2 regions of the Sphingomonas sp. UYEF23 genome follow, and region 1 is predicted to be linked to the other one. Evidence: riboswitches for the same ligand, from Rfam matches in the RefSeq annotation. Region 1 holds a riboswitch; the other holds the start of a gene.
The links. A riboswitch is a leader RNA that binds a small molecule or an ion and turns the genes downstream of it on or off. The one in region 1 is predicted to bind thiamine pyrophosphate.
Positions count from the first base shown of each region.

Region 2: it holds a riboswitch for thiamine pyrophosphate, as region 1 does, so the genes downstream of both, thiC (phosphomethylpyrimidine synthase ThiC) here and ABIB28_RS05345 (TonB-dependent receptor) in region 1, are expected to answer to the same signal.

Region 1 is NZ_JBEPNG010000002.1:435,242-444,833, reverse strand. Features, by position in the region: gene ABIB28_RS05375 (hypothetical protein) at 1-263, opposite strand, end outside; gene ABIB28_RS05370 (CsbD family protein) at 300-473, opposite strand; gene ABIB28_RS05365 (PAS domain S-box protein) at 470-2,002, opposite strand; gene ABIB28_RS05360 (CsbD family protein) at 2,007-2,372, opposite strand; gene pnuC (nicotinamide riboside transporter PnuC) at 2,562-3,119, opposite strand; gene ABIB28_RS05350 (phosphotransferase enzyme family protein) at 3,119-4,261, opposite strand; gene ABIB28_RS05345 (TonB-dependent receptor) at 4,266-6,569, opposite strand; TPP riboswitch at 6,600-6,709, opposite strand; gene ABIB28_RS05340 (RluA family pseudouridine synthase) at 6,742-7,434, opposite strand; gene ABIB28_RS05335 (M15 family metallopeptidase) at 7,490-8,308, shown strand; gene wrbA (NAD(P)H:quinone oxidoreductase) at 8,298-8,900, opposite strand; gene ABIB28_RS05325 (pirin family protein) at 9,039-9,592, opposite strand, start outside.
Region 2 is NZ_JBEPNG010000003.1:353,662-363,253, forward strand. Features, by position in the region: gene ABIB28_RS07805 (phytoene desaturase) at 1-1,376, opposite strand, end outside; gene crtY (lycopene beta-cyclase CrtY) at 1,373-2,575, opposite strand; gene ABIB28_RS07815 (sterol desaturase family protein) at 2,702-3,499, shown strand; gene ABIB28_RS07820 (DUF2141 domain-containing protein) at 3,459-3,860, shown strand; gene ABIB28_RS07825 (MipA/OmpV family protein) at 3,931-4,806, shown strand; gene ABIB28_RS07830 (ferritin-like domain-containing protein) at 4,996-6,021, shown strand; gene ABIB28_RS07835 (ferritin-like domain-containing protein) at 6,079-7,119, shown strand; TPP riboswitch at 7,150-7,260, shown strand; gene thiC (phosphomethylpyrimidine synthase ThiC) at 7,301-9,217, shown strand; gene ABIB28_RS07845 (ParB/RepB/Spo0J family partition protein) at 9,261-9,592, opposite strand, start outside.

The DNA.
Region 1 (9,592 bases):
CCGCCGGCACCCAGCGCGATCACGGTCGTAACGATCCAGTACAACCCGGCGCCGATGCCGAAGCCGGTCGCCCCTGGTGTCGTGCCCTCGACCGGATTGACGAGGCTGAGCCCGATCCCTGTGCCAAGAATGCCGAGCACGAGCTGGATCGCGATCGCCAGCACGACGCCGGCGAAGATTGCACCCCACGAAATGCGCGTCGGCGTCTTCACCAGACGCGCGTCATCAACCGGCACGAAGCCGGGTGTCAGATTGGTAGCCATAGTCACTCCTGTTGGTAGAAAATTGCCGGACCGGCGTCAGTCGTCGCCGTCCTTAATCATGGGGCTTTCGCCCCGGGCCTGATCGGCTCCGGCTTCGCTTTCGCGCCGCCCCTGCCGTTCGACATCGGCGTCGCCGATGATCTTGCCGATCGCTTCCTGGACCGAGCCCTTCGCCTGGCGGGCGCGGCCCTTGTCGCGGCGCTGCTTCATGCTGCCACCTCCCGTTCGGACGGTTCGTTCGTCGACGATGTCGACATCGAGTCGCCATCGAAGCCGCGCGCGCGTGCCCATGCCGCAGCGGCGTTGCGGCGATTGACGCCGATCTTGGCATAAATCCGCGCGACATGGTTGCGCACGGTATTGCCCGACAGATCGAGCGTCCGCGCGATCGACTTGTCGTCGAGCCCGCGACAGATCAACGCCAGCACTTCGCGCTCGCGCTGCGTCAGCTCATCGAGCCCGACTCCGCTCGGCTCGGCCTGCGGCGCGCGGATCCGCGCCAGCTTCTCCATAATCGAGCGGCTCAGCCAGCTGGTATCCTTCATCACCGCCTCGATCGCGCCGACCAGTTCGCGTTCGGACGCCTTGCGCGTGCTGATGTCGCGCATCGCCCACAGCACGCACGCTTCGTCACGCAGCAGGATCGGCTCGGTCGAAACGATACCGTCGATGACCGCGCCGTCCTTCAAACGGATCCGGACTTCGCGATCGCGCAGCGCATGCCCCGCATCGATCTCGCCCTCGAGCGCGTGTTGCAGCGCCGGGGTCTCCCACAAGCCGACTTCGCCGAGCGGACGCCCGATGATTTCGTCGGCGGCATAGCCCGTCAGCGCGGTGAAGGCCGCGTTGACGTCGCACAGCCGATGCCCGTCAAGCGCACCGATCGCGAGCGCCACGGGCGCAAGCGAGAAGGTCCGCGTGAAGCGCTCCTCGCTCTGCCGCAGCGCGTTTTCGGCTTTCCGACGCGGTTCGAGATCGGCGAAGGTGAACAGCATGCACGGTTGATCGCCCATGTCGATCGGCTGCCCCGCGACGATGACGAGTTTCGTCTCGCCAGTGGGCAAGTCGAGTTCGGCCTCCATCTGCGGGATGGTCCGCCCCTCGGAGAGCCGCTCCTTGCCGAGATCGCGCTTCTCGGCGCGCGCCAGAACGTCGATGTCGTAGACCGTCTTTGCGAGCACGGTGTCGCGGTCGTGCCCGGTCATGTCGAGAAAGCCCTGATTGACCTTCACGAAGCGCAGGTCGTTCAGCCGGCAGATGACCGCCGGTGCCGGATTGGCGTTGAACGACTGTTCGAACCGATCCTCCGCCTCGAAGCGTGCCGAGACGTCCTGGATTACCAGGACGAGACATTCGGGCTCGTCCTCGGCGTTGGTCAGCACCAGGCTGCGCACTTGGTGGACCCAGCGCGGCTCGGCCTCGCCTGCGACCGCGACTTCGACAACGACCTCGGAAAAGGCCTCGCCCGCAACCACGCGCTCGATCGGATAATCGGCGCCGCGCAAGCGGTGGTTGTTGCGATAGCGCAGCTGGAAGCGCTGGCGATAATCGTCGACCGTGGCCCCGAGCGCCTCGACCGAGTCGACCCCGTGCATCCCGAGCGCCGCTTCGTTGGCCCACAGGATCGATTGGTCGGGGTCGACCAGGATGACGCCTTCGTCGAGCCCCGCGATGATCTGGCGCAAATGGCGCAGATCGGCGGAGTCCCGCAGCGACTTAAGGGCCGGGGCCACGGTCACGCGATCAGTCGCGCTGGCCGTGCACGAGCCACGCCAGGCCGTAGCCGAGCGCTGCCGCGCCGAGCGCCCAGAGCACGGGTGCCTGCTTGACTGAGTCCTGCGCCGTCCGCGCACCGCGCTTGGCGGCGTCCAGCGCACGATCACCGGCGACCCGCGCCTCGCTGCCGATCTTGTCGGCAAGCTCAGGGGCGCCGTCGACGACGTCGCCGATCGCCGACTTTGCACGACCGTAGAGGTTCTGCGCGCCACCGGCGACCTGATCGACAACGCCATCGACTTGCCAGTCGCGGCTGTTGACAGTGTCGCCAACGGCCTTTTCGATCTTGCCGCCGATATAGCGTGCACCGCCCTGGAATTCGTCCTTGTTCATTTTCTCGCTCCTTGTCCGAAGAAGAAATCCGCAACCGCGGCGTGGTGCCCAGCGCAGGGAACATCCCTTGCCCGGCATCGCACACCACCGAATTGTGCTCGGATCGGACCCATATAACGGCGAGGTCGATGCGCGGTTCCTAGTATTTTTGCGCCATGCGCTAGGTAAGAACTACCCGCCGTCGCAGCGTCAAACGCGCTGCGCGGTCCGCCAGCGGCGATAGCCAAGCCCTGCCAGGACGATCATCGCGGCATAGAGGCCGGCGGTGAGCATCAGCCCCTTGAACACGAACATGCCGACATAGATTACGTCGACCGCGACCCACAGCAGCCAGCTTTCGCGATGGCGCCGTGCCGTCCAATATTGCGCGACGAGGCTGAAGCTGCTCAGCGCGGAGTCGATCCACGGCAGTGCCGCATCGGTATAGTGGCTCGTGCCCCACCCGATCGTGACCGCCCCGATCGCGCCCGCCGCAAGCGCGATTGCCGCAGGCCCCGCGCGCAGCGGCTCGACCACGACGTCGCCATCATCTTCCTTGCCGCGCGCCCAGACGATCCAGCCATACACGATGGCGATGCCGAACAGCGCTTGCAGCACCATGTCGGCATAGAGCCGAACGTCGAGGAACAGCTTGAAGTAGAGCGCACAGGCCAGCAGGTTGATCGGCCAGCACAGCATCCGCCGCACGGCGGTAAGCCAGATCCCCAGAAAGCTGACGATGACAGCGACGATCTCGAGCGCGGACATCAGCCGAGTGGCCCATGCTCGATGGTGTTCAGGAAAGCTTGTCCGTGTGGCGCGATGAACCATTCGGCGTGGCCGAGCAGATACTGGTCCCACGCCACACTCGCCTGCTCGTCATCCCCGACGACACCCGTGAAATAGTCGATCTCGGACAGCGCGAATTCGAAATGGACGAGCGGCAGCACGCGCAGCACCGCCGCCACCTCGCCGCGGTCGAGCGGGATCACCGTCGCATACCCCGCGAGCAGCGCTTGCGCGGTTTCGGGATGGCCGATCGTCGCGTCTCTCCCCTGCCCCAACGCCAACCAGTCGATCGCAGTGCGCTCGATTGCGGTCGCGAGATCGTGCGCCGCGCAGGTGCGGTCGGCGAGACCGAAGTCGAACACCGTCTCCACCTGCCCGTCCGCGTTCCACAGCACGTTCGAGGGATGCCAGTCGTTATGCGTCCACAGCGCCTCGCGCCCCGCCAGCGCTGCCGGCACACCCTGGCCGAGCTCGGCAAACAGTCGCGCCACCGCCGGCCGCCAGACGCGCGGTTCGAGGAATGCCGCTAGTGCCGGCCGCGCCGCGACATAGGCCTCGGTGGCCGCCAACGGATCGGTGCTGGGAAGAATATTGAAGCTCGCAACCAAGGGCTGCACCGCGCGCGCCGGCGCTGCGAAACCGCGCGATGCTGCGTGTAGCCGTGCGAGCGACGCACCTGCCGCATGCGCGTGCGAGGCCGCGAGGTACGGGGTCCAGGAAAGCCGCTCGCGATACAGGTCGAGCCCCGCGCCTTGGCGGTGCAGCTCATAGGTCCAGTCGCCGACGGTGATCGCGCTCGTCCCGGCGTCGGTCAGCAGGATTTCGGGCACCGGTATCCCGGCCGCGGCGAGATGCGCGATGAAGGCGTGCTCCTCCGCCAGGCCGGCAGGCGTCCGCACCGCCGGATGGTGCCGCTTGAGCACGAACATGCCGCGCGTCGTGCGCACCCGCGCCGCCGCCGAGAAGGGCCGCGGCGAATGCCATTCGAGCGCTTCGAGCCGACCGGCCGCAGGGAAGCGCAAGAGCGCAGCAGCCGCGTCATCATGCGTGATGGCAGGCCAGGTCGGCGGCTCGAGCGTGGTGCCCATGCCGTGGACGAGATGCGGGGCGCTCGCGGCCATTGCCTCAGAACACGCGCGACAGCGTCGCGATCAGCGCCGCGCCGCTCCCGACATAATAAGCTGGCGCTGCCCCGGCGATGACGCTCCCGCGACGCCCGATCGTGTCCCGCGCGTTGGGGGTCACTGCCGCCACGCCCGACAGCACGCGCGGATTGGTGACGTTGATCGCATTGAGCCGCAGATCGGTACGCTTGCCGTCGAGCCACTTCGCCAGGTGCACGCCGACCGACAGGTCGAGGGTCGCATAGCCGGGGATGCTCTCGTCATTGACGAAGGTGGCATATTGGCGCGCGACATATTTCAGCGCGCTGCTGCCGAAGAAGCGGCCGTCGTCATACGTCCCGCCGAGCCCTGCCTGGAAGGTCGGGCTCGATACCGCATGCTTGCCACGCGTCGGCAGGAAATCCGCGCCGACCGGCAGGTCGTTGTCGAGCCGCGCGCGCAGATATTCGCCCGAGACGTAGAGGCTCACCCCCGCGGCGGGGCGGTAGTCGATTTCGCCATCGACGCCGTACGACGTCTGGCTGCCGGCGTTGAGCGTCGAATTGACCTGCGCGCCGCCGACATCGACCAGCGTGGCGAGCTGGCGATTGCGGAAATGGTAATGGAAGGCGGTCACCGACGCCGACAGGCTCGGGCCGATGTAGCGATAGCCAAGCTCCTGCGAGACCGAATATTCGTTCTTGAGCGCGTTCGTCCCCTGCGTGCTGAGTTCACCGCCATAATAGCTGTTGTAGAGCGTGAATTCGTTGGGGCCGCGGAAGTTGGTGGTGACGTTGGCGAACAACTGCTGCCGGTCGTCGAGTTGATAATGGACCGCCGCACGCGGCAGTGCGGCAAAGCTGTCGCGGCGTACAACCGATTGCGGACCGGGCAAATAATTGCGCCCGTTGCGCAGCAGATCGACGCCCTTGAACCCGACGTTGATGGTCAGCCGCGGCGTGAGCGTTATGCTGTCGGCGAGGAAGAAACCCTTGGTCACCGTGAGCGTGCGCTTATCCTCATAGGCGAGCAGGCGGCCATCGGCAGTGCGGATCGCCGTCTCCTGATAGCCCCACGGATCGACCGGGCGCCCGTCCGCGCGCACCGCGCCATAGGTCTGCAGCACGCGGTCCTTGCCGTAATCGAACCACAGGCCAGCCGTGATCCGGTGCGCTCCGGCGGCCAGCGTGAGCTTGGCGACGGTGCCGCCGCGGAACTGGTCGCCGGTATAATTGCCGAGCACGGTCGCCGCGCCATCGACCGCGCCGGGCAGCGCGACCGGCCCGAGCGCCTCGGTGCCGAGGTAATTGCCGGTGGTCGAGAGCGCCGTGCCGTAGGGCGAGTTGCCGTAGCCGAACTGGAGATAGCTCGTCGTGTCGAGCGTCAGCCGGTCGCTGAGCGCCAGATGCAGCGGTGCCGCGAGATAGACGTTGCGGAACGGCGCGCGATGGAGCCGCCAGTAATTCGTATTCCCGGCGCTATAGTTGCGGTCATAATTGAACCCCCGCCCCTGGGCGTTCCAGTCGGCGAGCGTCGGACTGGGATAGGTCGAGGAATTGGCATCGTTGAACGACACGGCGATGCTCGCGCGGTTGCCGTTGCCCCATTCGTTGAGCAGCTTGGCGTCGATATGCTGGCGCGTGTCGAACCCCGCCCCGCGCCAATTGTCGGCGCGGATATTGGAGTAGGACACGAACGCCTTGAGCCCGGTCCGACCGATCGTGCCGGTATCGACCCGCACGAAGGCGCGCCGCGCGGCGTACGATCCGAGCGAGAGATTGACGAGCGCTTGCGGGCTCGCCTTGGGATCGTCGAGCGTCAGCGACAGCAGCCCCCCCGCCCCGCCGACGGTCGGCGAATCGAGATCGACCGCACCTTGCGCGAGCGTGATCTGCTTGAGATTCTCGGCATCGGCGAACTGCGCGGGATAGGCGTAATAATAGCCGATGTCGTTCTGCGGCGCGCCTTCGAGCAGCACGCCGATCTCGTCCTGCCCGAGCCCGCGCAGCGTCAGGCTAGAGCTGGTCGACAGGCCGTAGGGGTCGCTCGACGAGACGTTTGCGCCAGGCAGCAGGCCGATGAGTTGGAAAGCGTTGAGCGTGGGCGCTTGCTTGGTGATGAAATCGGCCGAAATCGCGCTTTGCGCCTTGGGCGCGTGCTGGTCGGGCAGCAGGCCTTCGGGATCGGGATGGCCGGTAACGACGATATCGCCGGGCGGATCCTTTTCGTCGGCGAACGCCGGGACCGCGAGCATCGCGCTCGACAGCAGCGCGAAGCCGAGCGCGCTGCGCGCGATGCCGTCGGTCGTGAAAAGCCTTCGCGTCATCCGTCGTCACTCCTACACGGAGGGGTAACGGAGTCTGCCGCCAGCCCTCCCTACGCCGGTATCAACCGGATCAGGTTCAGCGGGTCGTGGGCTGCAGCCCACCTCTCAGCCGCGCATAAGCGGCCCCCCGGGGAGCGCGGGGCTTAGTCGGTCAGGTCACGCGAGGAAAGCGCTATTGCGCGGGCGCGGCATCAGCTTCGGTAAATCCCGCCGCGATGAAGCGCTCGGGGAGCGGCGCCTTGGCGATGATCGGCTCCTTGCCCGCCCGTGGCACCATCAATTCGGCGGCGTGGAGCAGCGTCGCGGCGCCGTTCGCCTTGGTGCCGTTGCCGTAAATCGGATCGCCGACCACCGCAGCGCCGAGCGCCTCGGCAGCATGGACGCGGATTTGGTGCGTCCGCCCGGTCTCGGGGATGAACTCGACGAAGCTGCGCCCGTCCTTGATCGACAGCACGCGCCACGCGGTCCGCGATGCCTTGCTGCCCTTGGCGCCGAGCGGATCGCCGACCATCCGCCAGCCGGTCTCTTCGGTGCTGACCTTCGCAAGCGCGAGATCGATCAGCCCGCTCTCACCCTCGACCACGCCCTCGAGCACCGCGAGATAGCGCTTGCGCACCAGCCCCTGCTCGAACGCCTGTTGCAGGCGGGCGTGCGCCTTGGGATTGCGCGACAGCAGCAGGCAGCCCGACGTGTCGCGATCGAGCCGATGCACCGGCACCGGCCAGCGCTTGAACGCGAAGGTCAGCCCGTCGAGATGGTTTTCGAGGGAGAGCGATCCGTCACGCGGACGATCGACCGGGAGACCGGCGGGCTTGTCGATGACAAGCGCCTCGCCGTCGAGGAAAAGAACATGATTGGCTAGCATCCCACCCCCTTGCCACCGCAAGCGCCGACATGCCAGAGCCCGCGCCGTGCGAGCGATGCGAACTTGGGCGATGGGGATCGCGCTGGCGCCGTGGGCGGCTTCCCCCACGCTCGCCCAAACGGCTGTTCCGGCTGGCCTTTATCCCGGCGACCTCCCCGCCGCGATGGCCGACGGACGCATGCTTGGCCACCTGCCCTATTCTGAAGTCGCAAGCGGCGATCTGGTTGCGGCGCCGCCCGGTTTCGCGGTCGGCCAGCCTTGCGTGATCAATCGCGATGCCGCGCCCGACCTTGCGCGGATGCTGACCGCCGCCGCGCTGACGCCCAGCGTAGGCAAGACGCTCCGCGGCCTGTCGTGCTTCCGCTCGATTGCGCACCAGCGCGCGGTCTTTTGCCACAATCGCAGACGCGGCCATTGCGGCGACCCGGCGATGCGCGCGCTGACGGTCGCGCCGCCGGGGTTCAGCGAGCACGCAACGGGCTATGCGATCGACTTCGCGATTCGGCCGTCTGCGGGATGCGCAGATGTCGACAGTTGCATCGCGACGACCCCCGCGGGTCGCTGGTTGATCAGCCACGCGCCCGACTTCGGTTTCGAACTGTCGTTCCCGATCGGCAATGCGCAAGGCGTCACGTGGGAGCCGTGGCATTGGCGCTGGGTCGGCGCCAATCTGAAGGTGCCTGGCGCGACGCGCGCGCGCCTGGCGGTCGGCCGCGCGCGCGCGAGCTACCCGGCGAGCCCGCGGGTGACCGACATATCCGACCTCTGGCTCAAGCCACCGTCGGTGCCGCCACCGGTCATGCTCCCGCAATTGCTGCCTCCGCCGATCATCGCTCCGGTCGAGCGGCGGAGGCGCAAATGGTTCAGGCTTTGAGCTTGGCCGCCGTCTCGGCGATGCGCTTGCCCTGATAGCGCGCGCCGGCGAGCTCTTCGGCATGCGGCTGGCGGCTGCCGTCACCATCGGCGATCGTCGATGCGCCATACGGCGTGCCGCCGACCACTTCCTTGACGCCGGTCATGCCCTGGAAGCCGTAGTCGAGGCCAACGATCGTCATGCCGTGATGCATCAGGTTCGTGATGATCGAGAACAGCGTCGTCTCCTGCCCGCCATGCTGGCTCGCGGTCGAGGTGAAGGCACCGCCGACCTTGCCGATCAGCTTGCCGCCGAACCACAGCCCGCCGGTGGTATCCCAGAACGACGCCATCTGGCTCGGCATGCGACCAAAGCGCGTCGGTGCGCCGACGATGATCGCGTCATAGTCAGCGAGCGCGTCGGGGCCGGAGATCACTTCGTGCGCGGTATCGGTCTTGAAGTGCGCCGCTTCGACGACTGCCTGCGGCGCGGTTTCGGCGACGCGGCGGATGTCGACCTCGGCACCACCGGCGCGCGCGCCTTCGGCGACGGCGTCGGCCATCTGCTCGATATGGCCGTAGGACGAGTAATAGAGCACGAGAACTTTGGTCATCGGATAGTCCTTCTTCTGCTAGCTCCCCTCCCGCTTGCGGGAGGGGTTGGGGGAGGGAAGTCTGACACGGAGAGGTTAGCGCCCGAGGCACGCCCCTCCCCTAACCCCTCCCGCAAGCGGGAGGGGGATACGCGTACGCTACTGGCTGTCGACGAGCACCAGTTCGGCATCTTCGAGCGCGGTGATCGTCACGGTCTGCCCGCCATCCATCGCCGCGCCATCGCGCGCCTTGAAGGTCTGGCCGTCGATCTCGACCGATCCTGTCGCTGGCACGAGATACGCGTGCCGCCCGGGGCCGACTTCGTGCGTGATCGTCTCGCCAGCCCGCACGAGTGCTGCGAGCACGCGCGCCTCGGCACGGATCGGCAGCGCATCGGTGTCCTCGGCAAAGCCGCTCGCCAGCGTCACGAACTGCCCCGAGCGATCGTCCTTCGGGAAGGGCTTGGCACCCCAGCTCGGCGATCCGCCCTTGCGGCTCGGCTCGATCCAGATCTGGAAGATTGTCGTCTGCTCGGGCTCGAGGTTATATTCGGCATGGCGCACGCCGGTCCCGGCGCTCATCACCTGGACGTCACCCGCCCCGGTGCGGCCTTCATTGCCCATCGAATCCTTGTGCGTGATCGCGCCCTTGCGAACATAGGTGACGATTTCCATGTCGCGGTGCGGATGCGGCGGGAAGCCACTGTTCGCGG
Region 2 (9,592 bases), on a different contig from region 1:
ACGCGGAACCACGCGCTCTGCGTCAGTAGCGGCTCGAGCGAATAGGCGCTGCCGAGATGCGCGTTGAGATCGGCCGCAAAATCGTTCGGTGCATAATGGAATTTGGTGACGATCCGCGAATGGATGTCGGGGATCAGCCGCCGCCCGATCTCGTCGAGGATACGCTTTTCGAGGATCGGCCCGATCTCGTCCCAATCGACCGGGAACTTGCCCATGTGCGGGACCGGCGCGAGCGCATAGAAGGTCGACATCCCCTCGGGCGCCATCGACGGATCGGTGACGGTCGGGTGATGGAGATAGAGCGAGAAATCCTCGGGCAGCACGCCGTGATCGTAAATGTCGCTGAGCAGCCCCTTGTAGCGCGGCCCGAACAGGATCGTGTGGTGCGGGATCCCCGGCCACGTGCCCGTGATCCCGAAATGGACGACGAACAGCGACGGCGAATAGCGTTTGCGCGCGAGCGCCTTCCTGGTGCGCTGCGCACTGCGCGAGGATTTGAGCAGATCGCGATAGATGTGCATCACGTCGCCATTGCACGCGACCATGTCGGCATCCTGGTGCCAGCCGCTCGCAGTGGTGACGCCGGTCGCGCGGTCGCCGAGCGTGGCGATGTCGACCGCGGCGTCGCCCAGTCGCAGCACGCCGCCGAGCCGTTCGAAATGCGTGACCATCGCGTCGATCAGCTTGCTGGTGCCGCCCATCGCGAACCACACGCCGCCGTCTTTCTCGAGCTTGTGGATCAGCGCGTAGATCGCGGATGTGTTCATCGGGTTTCCGCCGACGAGCAGCGTATGGAACGACAGCGCCTGGCGGAGATGCTCGTCCTTCACGTAGGACGACACGATCGAATAGACCGAACGCCACGCCTGATATTTGGCGAGCGCGGGCGCCGCCTTGATCATCGCGGCGAAGTCGAGAAACGCGACGTGGCCGAGCTTGCGATAGCCCTCCTCGTATACGCCGGCCGCATAGTCGAGGAACTTGGCATAGCCCGCGACATCGTCGGGGTTGAGCTTGGCGATCTCGGCATTGAGCGCGGGCTCGTCGTTCGAATAATCGAACACCGTGCCATCGGGCCAATTGAGCCGGTAGAACGGCATGACGGGCGCGAGCGTCACGTCGTCGGCCATGTCGCGCCCGGTCAGCGCCCACAATTCCTGCAGGCACGGCGGATCGGTGATGACGGTCGGCCCCGCGTCGAACACGAAGCCGTCTTTCTCCCAGACGTAGGCGCGGCCCCCGGCCTTGTCGCGCGCCTCGAGCAGCGTCGTCTCGATCCCCGCCGATTGCAGCCGGATCGCGAGCGCCAGCCCGCCAAACCCGGCGCCGATGACGATCGCGGTCCGCGCCGGTGCACGCACCGGATGCGAGCTCATGCCTTCACCCCGCCCGGCAGCACGCCGATCGCGCGCAAAGCGCGGCTGATCGGTACCGGCGGCTTGCCGGTCAGGATCCGTGCCTTGTCCATCATCGTCGAGCGTCCTGCATAAAAGCGCCGCACCAGGCGCTGGTCGAGCCGGTAAAAGCGTTCGAGAACACGATAGCGTTCCTCGGGCTCGGCGGCACGAAAGAGCATCTTGTCGAGCATACGGTAGAAGCCGCGCGCCTGCCACGTCCGTTTTGCATAGGCATGCGTCAGCGTATGCAGTCCCTCGCCCGACAGGTCGCGCGCCGTAGCGATCAGCGCGGCGAGCCGCACCGCATCGGGCAGCGAATAGCCGGTCGTCGGGTGGAACAGCCCCGCACGCATCCCGGCCTTGGCGACCTTGTTGCCGCCAGACTGCCAATAGGCCTCGAAATCGCCGCCCATCGTCACCGGCAGGACGCCCGATTCCTCGCGGATGACCGTATGCGTCGCCCAGCCATGCGCCGCGGCATAGGCGCGTACGCGATCGGCGATCGGGTCGGCCTTGTTGCCGCTGCCGGGCTGCGGCCGGTACAGATCGGGGGTGTCGCTGTAATAGGTGTCTTCGATGAACAGCCGGGTCGGCGACAGCGGCAGCGTGTAGACGAAGCGATAGCCGTCGATCTGCTCGACCGTCGCGTCCATCACGATCGGACGCGTGAGCCCGTGCGGCGTATCCAGCTCGAACTCGATCCCGACAAACTTCTGCCAGCCCAGATCGAGCAGCCCGAGATCGCCCGGCCCGCGCGTGTCGATCACGCCCTTGGCCTCGAGCCGGTCGCCGTCGGCGAACACCACTGCGGTCGGTCCCGCCGCGAGCACCTTGCGACCGGTCATCAGCCTGTGTGCCGGCAATTCGGCGCGCAGCATCGCATCGAGCCGCTCGGATTCGATCGAATAATAGGCGCTGTCGAGCGTCCGGCGGTGCGCCGGAAAGGCAATGTCATAGCTTTTCCAGCCATAACTGACGAGCGGCGCGACGATCCAGCGATCGGCATCGCGCACGTCGCTGGCGAAGAACGACCAGAGATGGTTGCCACCGAAGCGATCGGATCGCTCGACGATCCGCACGTCGAGCTCGGGCCGCTGCTTGGCGAGCGCCAGGGCGATCAACCCACCGGCAAGCCCGCCACCGACGATGGCGATGTCGCAGGAGAGAGTCTCTGGCATAGCCATTGCGATAGCCGAAATGTGGCAAGGTGCAAGCGCAGCGGGCGATCGTGGGACACGCCGAAGACGCTGGCCGGTGCGGCGAATCTCCCTGACTTGCGGGGCTGGCTGCGCTACACCGCAGGAATGTTGCTCGCGATCCTCGCCGCCACGCTCGTCATGTCGCTGATCGTCGGCGTGCGCTATCTGATCGTCTCAGGCGCATTCGCCGCGGCAACGCGCGTCAGGCATCCCGGCCTCTACGACGGCCTGACGCCGCAGATCCGTCGCGAGATTGGCTGGAGCCTTGCCTCGGCGGTGATTTACGGCGTGCCGGCGGGCGTCGTCGCCTGGGGATGGCAGAATCTCGGCTGGACGCGGATCTACACCGATTTGCACAGCTACCCCTTATGGTATGCGCCGGTGTCGGTGCTGCTGTACCTGATCGCGCACGACACGTGGTTTTATTGGACGCATCGCTGGATGCACACGCCGCGCGCGTTCAAGCTCGCGCACGCGGTGCATCACGACAGCCGCCCGCCGACAGCGTGGGCGGCGATGGCGTTCCATCCGATCGAGGCGATCACCGGCGCTGTGATAATTCCGCTACTTGTCTTCCTTATTCCCATCAATATCGGCTGCCTCGGCTTGGTCCTCGCGATCATGACGGTTATGGGGGTCACCAATCATATGGGTTGGGAAGTCTTTCCCCGGTTCATGTGGAATGGACCATTGGGGGCATGGCTGATCACGGCCAGCCATCACCAACGGCACCACGATCTCTATCGAGGAAATTATGGTCTCTATTTCCGTTTCTGGGATCGGCTCTGCGGCACCGACAAGGGTGTCGGCGATTTTGTCAAAGCGCATGCGCAGGCTCGCGTGCGTCGGCGGCGCGTCGGCGGTGGTGTTGCTGGCGCTGCCGGGGGCGGTGGCAACGAGTGACCTGTCGGTCGATCTCACCAATCTGCGGTCGCACAAGGGATCGGTCCGCGTCTGCCTGACCGCCGACCCGCAGAACTTCCCCGCGTGCATCGACGATGCTCAGGCCGTGACGCGCTCCATACCCGCGACAGCCGGCAGCTTGCGCTTCGATGGGCTAACGCACGGCGATTATGCCGTCGCGGTGATCCATGACGAGAACAACAACCGCAAGCTCGACACCTTCGCCGGGATTCCGCGCGAAGGCTTTGGTTTTTCTCGCAATCCCGCAGTGAGCTTTGGCCCGCCGCGCTTTGCTGCGGCCCGCTTCACGCTGACAGGTGATGCAGATCGGCAACAGATCAAAATGCGTTATCTGCTCTAGTCTACATTTTCGGACCCAAAGCGTTGCGCGAGCGTTACGGCCCCAAATCCTTAGATTCTGGAGCTACCCCGTGATCGATCGTCGCTTTCTTATATCCGCCGCCACCCTGCTGATCGCCAGTGCGGCCCCGGCGTTTGCGCAAAGCGCGCCGCCCGCCCCGGCGGACAACGACCAGATCGCCGCCGACTTCAACAAGGATTCGGTCACGGTCGGCATCGGTGGCGCTTACCTTCCCGATTATGACGGCTCGAACGAGTATCGCTTCGTGCCGGCACCCGCCGCGATCGGCTCGGTCAAGGGCTTCAACTTCTCGGTGATCGGCAACCGTGCCAGTGTCGATCTGATCCCGAACCGCCCGGGCCAGTCGATCGATCTGCAATTCGGTCCGATCGGCGTGATCAATTTCGACCGCTCGAGCATCAAGAACATCGACGACGTCCGCGTCCGCGCACTCGGCAAGCGCAGCACCGCGCTTGAGCTCGGTGGCTATATCGGCATCGGCAAGACCGGCGTGATCACCAGCCCGTACGACAAGATTTCGGTGTCGGTCAGCTATCGCAAGGGCGTGACCGGCGCGCACAATAGCGGGATCTGGCAGCCGAGCTTCACCTATCTGACGCCACTCAGCCGCAAGGCCGCGGTCGGCATCCTCGCCTCGGCACAGCATGTCGGGCAGGGTTATGCCGACACCTATTTCAGCATCACGCCGACGCAGAGCCTCGCGAGCGGCCTCCCGACCTACGCGGCACGCTCGGGCTGGAAGAACTATTCGGTCGGCGGTTTTGCGACCTATTCGCTGACCGGCAATTTGCTCCACGGCGTAAAGGTCGTCGCCGGCGGTACCTATTCACGGTCGCTGGGGGACTTCTCCTACGCCCCGATCGTTCGCATCGCCGGCTCGCCCAACCAGTGGCTGGGCGCCGTCGGGCTCGCTTACACCTTCTAACCCCGGCGCAATTCAGCGCAGGTTCAGGACCCGCCGTGGAACACATTTCGTGATTTCGCGGCGGGTTTGCGTTTGCGCGCGGATCGTCGGGAATGGCCGACGCTCCAGCTATTCGGGTCTTGCGCCGTCGCGCGTGAGGTGCCACGCCAGCGCCGCACTATAGCGTTTCCAGCAAAAGGGTTCGCCCCAATGACCGACACCGAAGACCAGCTGATCGAGCGCCTCGAAGCCCGCGCCGACCGTCGGAATGAGCGCCGCGAATTCTTCCGCACAGCCCTTGGAGCCGGTGCCGTCGCCGCAGTCGGCGCCGCCGCCGTCGCGGTCGGGACCAGCGCATCGGCGCAGGCGACGTCGGAAACCGACATCCTCAATTTTGCGCTGAACCTCGAATATCTCGAGGCGCAATTCTATTCCTACGCCGTCTTCGGTACGGGCTTGCCCAACAGCCAGCTCACCCCGGGCAGCGCCAGCACGACGACGCAGGGAACGGTCACGGGTGGTCGCCAGGTCAGCTTCAGCGATCCGCTCGTCGCGCAATATGCGCGCGAGATCGCCGGTGACGAAACGCAGCACGTCGCCTTCCTTCGCAGCCAGCTCGGCACCGTCGCCGTCGCGCAGCCCGCAATCGACATCGGCAGCACCGCCACGGGCGCCTTCACGGTCGCTGCACGCGCCGCCGGCCTCGCGACCAATGCAAGCGGCGCGGTCGACAACGTCAACGGCACATTCGACCCGTACGCCAACGACCAGAACTTCCTACTCGCCGCCTTCCTGTTCGAAGATGTCGGCGTCACCGCCTATAAGGGCGCGGCCTCGCTGCTGACGACCAAGGCCTATATCGACGCGGCGGCGGGCATCCTCGCCGCGGAGGCCTATCATGCCTCGATCATCCGCACCGTGCTGTACAGCAAGGGCCTGGCGACGCCGTCGCTGCGCACCGCGGCGGGCGCGATCTCCGACGTTCGCGACAAGCTCGACGGCACCTCCGACGACGATCAGGGCATTGCCTCGGCAGTCGTCGCGAACAGCCAGTTCGCCGCGCTCAACGGCCTGACGGCATCGAACATCGTCCCCACCGGGCTCGACGGCATCGCCTATGGCCGCTCGACGGGCAACGTGCTCAATATCGTCTATCTCAACAGTCTGGCTGTCGCGAAGGGGGGCTTCTTCCCCAATGGGCTCAATGGCACCATCGTGACCAGCACCGCGAATTGAGCCGCCCGATACCTTCAGCCTGACGCCTTCCAGCTTGCCCGAACGGGAGTTCCCCCAGTGATCGATAGCGACATCCTCTTGCAGGTTCTCGACGCCGGCGAACGCCGCCGCGCCGAGCGCCGTAATTTCCTGCGCAGCGCGGGCGTCGCTTCGCTCGCCGTTGGCGGCGCATCGCTGCTGTCGGCCTGCGGCGGCAGCGGCTCGACGAGCACCGATCCAGGCGCGACGGCAACCGCAACGCCGACGCCGAGCCCGAGCTCGACCAGCACGCTGCAGGACCAGGACACGCTCAACTTTGCGCTCAACCTCGAATATCTCGAAGCGCAGTTCTACAGCTATGCCGTCACTGGCGCAGGGCTGCCCAATGCGTTGATCGCCAAGGGCGATGGCAACCAGACCGTCCAAGGCACCGTGACGGGCGGCCGCAAGGTCACTTTCACCGATCCGATCGTCCAGCAATATGCGGTCGAGATCGCCGCCGACGAAGTCGCCCATGTCGCCTTCCTGCGTTCGGCACTCGGCGCTGCGGCGGTTGCGATGCCGTCGATCAACATCGATGGTGGCGCCAATGGCGCCTTCTCGGCCGCCGCGCGCGCCGCCGGGATCGCAACCACCAACGGCGTCGTCGATCGCGTCAACGGCACCTTCGACCCTTACGCCAGCGACGAGAACTTCCTGCTCGGTGCGTTCATCTTCGAAGATGTCGGCGTGACGGCGTACAAGGGCGCAGCGCAGACGATCAACACGACGTTGCTGCTCGATGCCGCTGCGGGCATCCTCGCGACCGAGGCGTACCACGCCGGCCTGATCCGCACCGTGCTCTATTCGAAGGGCCTCGCCACGCCGAGCCTGCGCGTCAATGCCGGGCTGATCAGCGACGCGCGCGATAGCCTCGATGGTACGAGCGACATCGATCAGGGCATTACCGGAACCGCGACGACCTCGAACCTCGTTCCGGTCGACGCCAACGGCCTCGTCTACGGCCGTACCGCGGGCCAGGTGCTCAACGTCGTCTATCTCAACAAGAATGCCGTGGTCGGCGGGGGCTTCTTCCCCAATGGTCTCAATGGCAACATCCGCACCAGCGCCGCAAACTAGTTGCACGCCGCGCGCGAGCGCCTAGACTGACGCCATTCCCCGGGGGGCTGCTATTCGGCGGCTGAGAGGGGGGCACGAGCCCCCGACCCGCATCAACCTGATCCCGTTAATACGGGCGTAGGGAGGGAGCGGTGACCGCCCGGAAACCGTCTTTGCTCCTTGCGATTTTGGAGCGAAGAGCATGGCAGATATCCCCGCGCGTACCGAAATCGGCGTGACGACCGGCCCGATCCGTGGCTCGCGCAAGATCTACGTGCCCTCGGCAGCGATTCCCGGGCCAGGCGTCGCGATGCGCGAGATCCTACTCGAACCATCGTGTGGCGAGCCGCCCTTGCGCGTTTACGACACGTCAGGCCCCTATACCGACCCGAAAGCGCGGATCGACATCCACGTCGGCTTGCCGACGCTGCGGCGCGACTGGATCCTCGCGCGAGGCGACGTCGAGGAATACACTGCGCGCGAAATTCGCCCCGAAGACAATGGCTTGACTGGCCCCGATCGTTCGGCTGGCGTACCGCAATATCCCAATGTCGTTAAACGCCCGCTGCGCGCCAAGCCCCGCGCCAATGTCAGCCAGATGCACTATGCGCGACGCGGCATCATCACCCCCGAGATGGAATACGTCGCAATCCGCGAAAATCTCGGGCGCGCTGCCGCCAAGGAAAAGCTGATCCGCGACGGCCAGGACTTCGGCGCATCGATCCCCGATTACGTGACGCCCGAATTCGTCCGCGATGAAATCGCGCGGGGGCGGGCGATCCTTCCCAACAACATCAACCATCCCGAATCCGAACCGATGGCGATCGGGCGCAACTTTCTGGTCAAGATCAACGCCAATATCGGCAACTCCGCCGTCGCGAGCAACGTCGCGGCCGAGGTCGACAAGATGGTCTGGTCGATCCGCTGGGGTGCCGACACGGTGATGGACCTGTCGACCGGTCGCCACATCCACGACACGCGCGAATGGATCCTGCGCAACAGCCCCGTGCCGATCGGCACCGTCCCGATCTATCAAGCGCTCGAAAAGGTCGGCGGCGTTGCCGAGGACCTGACCTGGGAGATCTTCCGCGATACGCTGATCGAACAGGCCGAGCAGGGCGTCGATTACTTTACGATCCATGCCGGCGTGCGGCTCGCCTATATCCCGATGACCGCAAAGCGCGTCACCGGGATCGTCTCGCGGGGCGGATCGATCATGGCGAAATGGTGCCTCGCGCACCACAAGGAGAGCTTCCTCTACGAGCGCTTCGACGAAATCACCGAGATCATGAAAGCGTATGACATCGCCTACTCGCTCGGCGACGGCCTGCGCCCCGGCTCAATCGCCGACGCGAACGACGAAGCGCAGTTCAGCGAGCTCTACACGCTCGGCGAACTCACCCACCGCGCCTGGGCGAGCGACGTCCAGGTGATGATCGAGGGCCCCGGTCATGTGCCGATGCACAAGATCAAGGAGAATATGGAAAAGCAGCTCGAAGTGTGCGGCGAGGCGCCCTTCTATACGCTCGGGCCGCTCACCACCGACATCGCACCGGGCTATGACCATATCACCAGCGGAATCGGCGCGGCGATGATCGGGTGGTATGGCACCGCGATGCTCTGCTACGTCACGCCAAAGGAGCATCTCGGGCTCCCCGACCGCGACGACGTCAAGGTCGGTGTGGTGACCTACAAGCTTGCCGCGCACGCCGCCGATCTCGCCAAGGGCCACCCCGCCGCCAAGATGCGCGACGATGCGGTCAGCCGCGCCCGCTTCGAATTCCGCTGGCGCGACCAGTTCAACCTGTCGCTCGATCCCGATACGGCCGAGCTCTACCACGACGAGACGCTCCCCGCGGAGGGCGCCAAGACCGCGCATTTCTGCTCGATGTGCGGGCCGAAATTCTGCTCGATGAAGATCACGCAGGAAGTGCGCGATTTTGCCGCGAAGCAGAACCAGCCGGCGGACGGCTTCCTTGCCGCAACGCCGCCGGTCGATGAGGCCGACGCCGACCGCGCCGCATTCGCACGCGGTGCGCAGGCCGAGGCCGGCATGGCTGAAATGAGCGCCACCTTCAAAGCGAAGGGCAGCGAGCTCTATCTGCCCGCCACCGAGTAAGGTGCCAGTCCGGCGGAGGCCTCAGGCGTACGCCGTACGCCTCCTAGATACGCTCGCCGGTCAGCCGCTGGCACACCATGTCGAGCTGATCGAGCGTCGAATAGGACAGCGTTAGCGTGCCCCCCTTGGCGCTGTGCGCGACACGCACCGACAGGCCCAGCAGATCGGCCAGCTGATGCTCGAGCGCCGCGAGATCGGGATCACGCCCCTCGCTGTCGCGCTGGCCGCGCGGCGCAGGCTTGGCAGCGCGCGCCATGCGTTCGGTATCGCGCACCGAAAGACCGCGTGCGACGACCTGGTCCGCCAGCGTTTCGACATCGGGCGCGCCGATCAACGCGCGCGCATGCCCCATCGTCAGCACGCCATTGACAACGC